Regions from separate parts of the Lysinibacillus sp. BNK-21 genome, predicted to be linked through region 2. Evidence: riboswitches for the same ligand, from Rfam matches in the RefSeq annotation. Region 2 holds a riboswitch; each other region holds the start of a gene.
The links. A riboswitch is a leader RNA that binds a small molecule or an ion and turns the genes downstream of it on or off. The one in region 2 is predicted to bind S-adenosylmethionine.
Positions count from the first base shown of each region.

Region 1: linked by a shared signal. The riboswitch ahead of ACMGGO_RS01825 (bifunctional homocysteine S-methyltransferase/methylenetetrahydrofolate reductase) and the one ahead of ACMGGO_RS00525 (cyclase family protein) in region 2 are both predicted to bind S-adenosylmethionine.
Region 3: linked by a shared signal. The riboswitch ahead of metA (homoserine O-acetyltransferase MetA) and the one ahead of ACMGGO_RS00525 (cyclase family protein) in region 2 are both predicted to bind S-adenosylmethionine.

Region 1 is NZ_JBLQTS010000001.1:361,137-363,407, reverse strand. It holds gene ACMGGO_RS01825 (bifunctional homocysteine S-methyltransferase/methylenetetrahydrofolate reductase) at 1-1,008, opposite strand, end outside; SAM riboswitch class I at 1,098-1,198, opposite strand; gene ACMGGO_RS01820 (protoporphyrinogen oxidase) at 1,298-2,271, opposite strand, start outside.
Region 2 is NZ_JBLQTS010000001.1:105,764-108,034, reverse strand. It holds gene ACMGGO_RS00535 (AraC family transcriptional regulator) at 1-665, shown strand, start outside; gene ACMGGO_RS00530 (hypothetical protein) at 786-1,184, shown strand; SAM riboswitch class I at 1,266-1,371, shown strand; gene ACMGGO_RS00525 (cyclase family protein) at 1,461-2,198, shown strand; gene ACMGGO_RS00520 (DedA family protein) at 2,229-2,271, opposite strand, start outside.
Region 3 is NZ_JBLQTS010000001.1:2,025,058-2,027,328, forward strand. It holds gene ACMGGO_RS10315 (TrmB family transcriptional regulator) at 1-144, shown strand, start outside; gene ACMGGO_RS10320 (hypothetical protein) at 167-553, shown strand; gene ACMGGO_RS10325 (nucleotide excision repair endonuclease) at 606-977, opposite strand; SAM riboswitch class I at 1,181-1,292, shown strand; gene metA (homoserine O-acetyltransferase MetA) at 1,416-2,271, shown strand, end outside.

The DNA of each region.
Region 1 (2,271 bases), 260 kb from region 2:
CCCATCAATCTCTAAATGTCTAGGCGTATCCAACTCTACTATGACAGAGCGTTCACGTTTAACCTTTTCATGAAGAGGCTCATACTTTGTTGGCTCCGCTTCCCGAACAATCTCAATCTTTTTAGGCTTCGCATGCTTCTCCTGAACCGGTGATAACTCTTCTAAATACTTCTTTGCTGCTGCAATATGTTTGGGTGTTGTACCACAGCAGCCCCCTATTAAACGTACACCTTGATCACGCAATTCAACAGCCGCTCGACCAAAATAATCAGCTTCTGATTCATAAACGACACGCCCATCCTCTAAGTCCAGAAGTGATGCATTTGGATAGGCCGACATAAATGCCTTATTAGGAAGTTCTACACCTTCAAATGCCTGAATTGTATGGTGTGGACCTAGTCGACAATTGACACCAACAATATCAGCACCTAGAGCTTCAAGCTCATGGAGAGCATTATTTAAAGACATCCCATTTTGTAGAACACCGGGCTCATGCATAGAAACTTGTGCAATAATCGGCAATTTTGTTTTTTCTCGTAGCATCTTTAAGGTTGCTGTTAATTCTTCAAAATCATAATAAGTTTCAAGTAAAAGGCCATCTGGATTCCCTGCAAGTAAGACGCTTGCTTGTTCTTCAATAGTCGCTAATATTTCATCCAAGGTTGCATCACTTTTACGAATTCCCCGAATACCACCAATTGTTCCTAAAACAAATTGACCGCCATCAGCCGCTGCTCGTTTTGCGATGGTGATAGCAGCTTCATTAAATTGTTGGACACGTGATTCCAATCCATAGCGAGCTAATTTAATGGCATTTGCACCGTACGTATTCGTTTGAATGATGTCAGCACCAGCCGCAATATATTCTCTATGAATCTTTTCAATTAACTCGGGTCTCTGAACATTCATTTCCTCATGGCAATACTCCAATCCATAGCCATATAGCACTGTGCCAAATGCACCGTCTGCCGTCAATACATGCGTTTTTAACCTTTCAAGCAATCCCATAAAATTAGCCTCTCTTCCTATGTCTCTATATAATAAAAAGCCTTCTTTCATAAAAAAAGAAGGCTTTAACGATTCATCATTGTTGTTCCTTCTCATCTTCGACTCAACGGTCTTCTGGATTTAGCACCTGACAATAAAGTTGGTTGCTGAAGCTTCAATGGGCCAGTCCCTCTGCTTCTCTTGATAAGAATTAAGTATGAATTTTTTAAATAATTAAAAGAATCATATCGTTTACTGACGAATGAGTCAAGACTATTTCACATAACAAAGTTTTTTTCCACTTAAAACCTTAGAAATTGGCAAGTTCCTTTGCAAGCTCTTCACCAATTTTTTTCCCGTTTTGAATGCAAGCACCAATACCTACGCCAAAATACGAGCACCCTGCAATCGATAAATTAGGATATTTCTCATGTAATTCTTGTAGTAAGCCTTGTAATGCTTCACGATGCGCTAGATCATATTTAGGCATTTGATCAATCCATTTTGTTACATTCACAACGGTTGGCTGCTCCTCTATTCCTAGGCTCTTTCTCACATCTTCTAAAGCAACTGCTGCCAATTCTTCATCCGTCATGGCGCGTAGTTGCTCATAGGCTGGATTGATGCTCTTATAAAAGAGTCGCACAAGTAATTTATTTTCTTTCGATGTATGCTTCCATTTACGACTAGTCCAAGTTGCCGCATTACAAGTTACGTCTGAATTATGGGAAACAATATAGCCCGTTCCATCTGCTGGCAATTTAGCGTCTGGCACATCAAAACCTAAATAGATAGTAATCGCTGACGCTGTCGTAAATTGGTCAAAATAGCGGTTTAAAGATTCATCCTGTAGCAGATTTTGTACAGTATCGTTCGGTAATGCTAAAACGACATAATCTGACTCAATAATTTCACCATTAGCTAAGGAAATTGTGTAGTTCTTATCTTGTTTTTGAACATTTAGTGTAGTAACACCCTTGATAATTTCTACATCGGATAAGGTTTGTTCAAGTCGATCAATTAAAGAAGATAAACCATTTTTAAAGGATATAAATTTTTTGTTCGCTGCTTTAACAAATTGCTCACGATTCGCATCAAAGCCTTTAATAATACTTCCAAAATCATTCTTATAATCAATTAAATACGGTAAAGTAGAGCCAATAGAAAGCTGATGTAAATCTCCCGAATAAACACCTGCAAGGACTGGTGCAATTTGGTTTTTCACCAGTTCCTCTCCTAAATAGTAAGTTAAAAATTCACCGATAGAACTTTCCTTTGTGAAGC
Region 2 (2,271 bases):
CAGATATCGATGTACAAAATAGAGAAATGGATCGACTCTTTTACTATAAGCCAACTTTAATTATGTTAGATTCTGGTGTAGAGCGTTGGGAATCCTTTCAGCACTTAGATGAAGTAGCCCCCGTCTGCCATCTTTCACACCCTGGAGAGAATTGGCAATCTACTTTATTTAAAATTGCAGATCTAACAGGAAAAACCTCCTTGATGCAAGACGTAATCCTACAATATGAAGATAAAGTACAACAAGCAAAAGGAATTCTTAGCAAATCTGTTTATGGGCAAAGTGTAGCATTTCTCCGTATTTCAGCCATTGGCATTACTCTATATGCGGGTCCTGAATGTGGCTATACGGGCCCCATTTTATATCGTGACTTAGGTTTAATGCCACATTCACTAGTATGGAGTATTCCGCACAATCAACGTAAAGCACAACTGACATTTGCTCAATTGTTGCAATTAGATGCTGATCATTTATTTATTACCTTTGATAAACAACATTCCATTTATGAAAATGAGGAACGTGCTATTTTAAAAACTCCTACTTGGAAAAACCTAGCTGCCGTTAAAAGCAACTGTGTCTATGAAGTAGACTTTTTAACATGGATGAATTATGGCATTTTATCACATAGTAAAAAAATTGATGATGTCTTAAATGTACTTGGCTAAAAGGAAGCTTACTTTAGCTTCCTTTTTCAATGATTAGGACAAACATTGCACTGCTAATAACACCGAAAGCCGTTTTGCTACATAAGATAGGATATCAGTTATAGGATAGGAGGAATGACCTTGTATTACAATCCTTATCCGTATTTTGTGCATCCCTATCATTATCCAACATCGCCTATCGCTAATCATTTTGCCATTAGACCCTTTTCGCAACATCTAGCAATGCCGACCAATAATCCTTTTCCACCTGTCGATACACACAAATTAAAAGCTTCAGCATCACGGATAAAGGCAATGATGCAGCAAGCCCAATTACTTACGGATAAAATAGATAGCTCCCAACAATTCGCACATGATTTAATGAATGCTGCTCAACTTTCAAATAAAACAGAGGTTGAAAAATTAATCACATCAACAGGCATTACGATGAAATTTGAAACAAACTATACACCAGACAGTTTTAGAATACGTCTTATTGATAATGATTGTTGTGGAGTCACCTTAAATTTGAATTGGTGAAAATTCCTAGTGAACTTGTAAACTATAAAAAACTATGCTAAAGTGTTTGTATTGTTATTTCTGAAAATTCTTATATTACTTTTCTTATCAAGAGAGACGGAGGGATTGGCCCGATGAAGTCTCAGCAACCAGCTAACAGTATGGTGCTAATTCCAATTGGCAAAATGATCAGCCTTGAAGATGAGAAGAAGAACTACCGTTGTTGCAGCAGGAGTCCTCTTCTATTAGGGGACTCCTTTTTATTTACAACTATTTTTACAGAAAGCAGGGAAATCGATGTCTAATGAACTTTTACAAGCATTGCAATTATTAAAATCGAAACAGTGGGTTGACTTAACACATACATTCGGCCCTAATTCACCACATTTTTTTATGTTTGAGGACGCTAAATTTGAAACGTTATTTTCTCATAAGGACGGTTTCTTCGCTCAACAATTCACGTTCCCTGGTCAATATGGCACACATATCGACCCACCCATTCATTTTGTGCGAGATACTCGCTACTTAGAAGAATTAGAACTAAAAGAGCTTGTTCTTCCCCTTGTTGTTATTGATAAATCACAAGAGGCTGCGAGCAACCATGATTTTTCATTAAGTGTTGAAGATATTCTTGATTTTGAGGACAAGCATGGAGAAATTGAAGCAGGAACATTTGTAGCATTACGCACAGATTGGAGTAAGCGCTGGCCAGATAAAGAGGCTTTCAGTAATAAGGATGCAGATGGACATAACCATATCCCTGGCTGGGGTTTAGAAGCTTTACAGTTTTTACTAAAAGAACGCAAGGTAAGCGCAATTGGTCATGAAACTTTCGATACGGACTCTGCTGCTGATTTTCGTAAAAATGGCAAGCTAGATGGCGAATATTTTGTACTTGACCAAGACACCTATCAAATTGAGCTAATGACGAATTTGGACAAGCTACCTGCGAAAGGCGCTATCATCTTCAATATCGTACCTAAGCCAGAAAAAGCATCTGGCTTCCCTGTGCGCTCATTTGCTATTTTGCCATAACTTAAAAGTCGGTATAGCGTATACCGACTTTTATGTTTGTCCATTTCTTTTTTTGAATAGAAAGTAAACAATG
Region 3 (2,271 bases), 1.9 Mb from region 2:
TTTATCACCAATGATCCAGTTCATATTTATTTGTTAGAGGATTATATATGGCATGATGTGCTCATCAATCGGTTAGTAAAACGTGATGATCAGGAGTTAGAAGACTGGATTGCTAAGGAGCGTAAAGCTTTTTTCTTAGAATAGTCGTATAAGGAAGGGGAGTTACTTGAAAAAATTCGTGTTGCTAGGTTTAATAAGCCTACTAATGCTAGGAGCCTGTAATGCTACACCACCTACCGATCCACCAACGATTCATGAGCTAACGGTTGTCCCAGATAATGTTCAAAAAAATATCGTTTCTAATGACAGAATACAACTATTGCATGAAAAGGATGCTCCATATTACCTTGTTTATTATTCAAAAGGGAATGTATTGGCAAGTATTACAGCTGAGGGAAATAGGCTTATTATCCAGTTAGAAGAAGGCAGCGAGCAAAGGAAAGAGGCACAACCCTATGTTTTTAAAATCACCGTCAAGAATCCTGAGCTGGATACCATTGATTTGCGAATAAACGGTCAGAGTACGCCAATTGATCGTATGACCATTATGTGATAAAAGAAACCGAAATCCCTTTAGATGAGATTTCGGTTTCTTTACGTGATGCCTAATAAAAGACTTTGTCTACGTTATATTTAGAGCGGAAAGTATTAATCGCATATGTTTCGTAAATTTCACGTTCCATTGGATCTTCTACTTCATAGACTTCAATTTTGAACACTTCATCACGATGGTTTTTCATCGGAGATACATTATCCTCGAAATGTTTTTTAATACGTTGACGAATTTTACGTGCTTTCCCAACAAACAATAGCTCATTCTTGTCATTATAGAATAAGAAAATGCCGCCTTTATCACGTGTGATTTTATGGAAGTCAATAAAACCAAAGTAAGGTGTGATCGGCACATCACCTGGTTTTAAATCTTGTTCACGTTGACGGATTACTAGATCTGGTTTTGGAAATTCAATTTTAATCAAACTATTCACGTTCCTCTCTCTTACTAAAAGTATATGGTAACATAATTACGGCATGTTTACCATAAATTTTAAATGTAGAAACCCCACAGATAGCAAGCTTAGTGTACATCAAATGACCAAGAAACATGCGCGTGAATCACAAAATATTCTATGAATTATTGATATTCTAACAAGTTCATGTTACAATTCAAGATAATTAAATAATCTTATCAAGAGAAGCTGAGGGATTTGGCCCGATGACGCTTCAGCAACCTCTAACAATCGTTAGAAAGGTGCTAATTCCAGCAAAGGATTTTTTCCTTTGAGAGATAAGAGTGGACGTGAAAAAAATCCTTCTCATTCTATCTCGTATGGAATGAGGAGGATTTTTTAATTTCGTTGCATCCTACGCAAGCAAGATTTGCTAAAAGAGAGTGATTATAGAGAGGGGAAAGCAAGATGCCAATTAATATTCCGAAAAATTTACCAGCTGGAGAACATTTACGTGAGGAAAAAATCTTCGTCATGGAAGAAGATCGTGCGAAAACACAGCAAATCCGTCCATTAAATATATTAATATTAAATTTAATGCCTGAAAAAGAAAAAACAGAGCTCCAATTATTACGTTTATTGGGGAATACACCATTACAAGTCAATATTACCTTTTTGAATACAGCCACACACGAGTCTAAAAATGTGAGTAAATCCCATTTGCAGCTTTTCTACACAACGTTCAATCAGATTCGACACCGACGCTATGATGGTATGATTATAACTGGTGCGCCAGTAGAAAAAATGGCTTTTGAAGAGGTCAACTATTGGCAGGAAATTTCAGAAATTATGGATTGGTCTAAAAAGAATGTGACATCCGTGCTACATATATGTTGGGGGGCACAGGCTGCATTGTATCATCATTATGGCATTGGGAAGGTTGAGCTTTCTGCTAAATGCTCAGGCGTCTATTCCCATGTGATTACAGATTTAACTGTAGATTTGGTACGTGGCTTTAGTGATTTATTTACTGCACCTCATTCACGCTATACATCTGTTTCGATTGACGAGGTTCGCAATCATCCAGATCTACGATTATTATCCTATTCAGAGGATGCTGGGGTATTTATTGTACAATCAAAAGATAATAAAAATATTATGATTACGGGGCATCTAGAGTATGATGCGACAACGCTAGCCGATGAATACAGTCGCGATGTGGCGAAGGGCATAGATATCGCCGTTCCTGTAAACTACTTCCCGAATGACGATCCGACACAAGTGCCGATGAATACATGGCGTGCCCATACGCATCTATTATTCT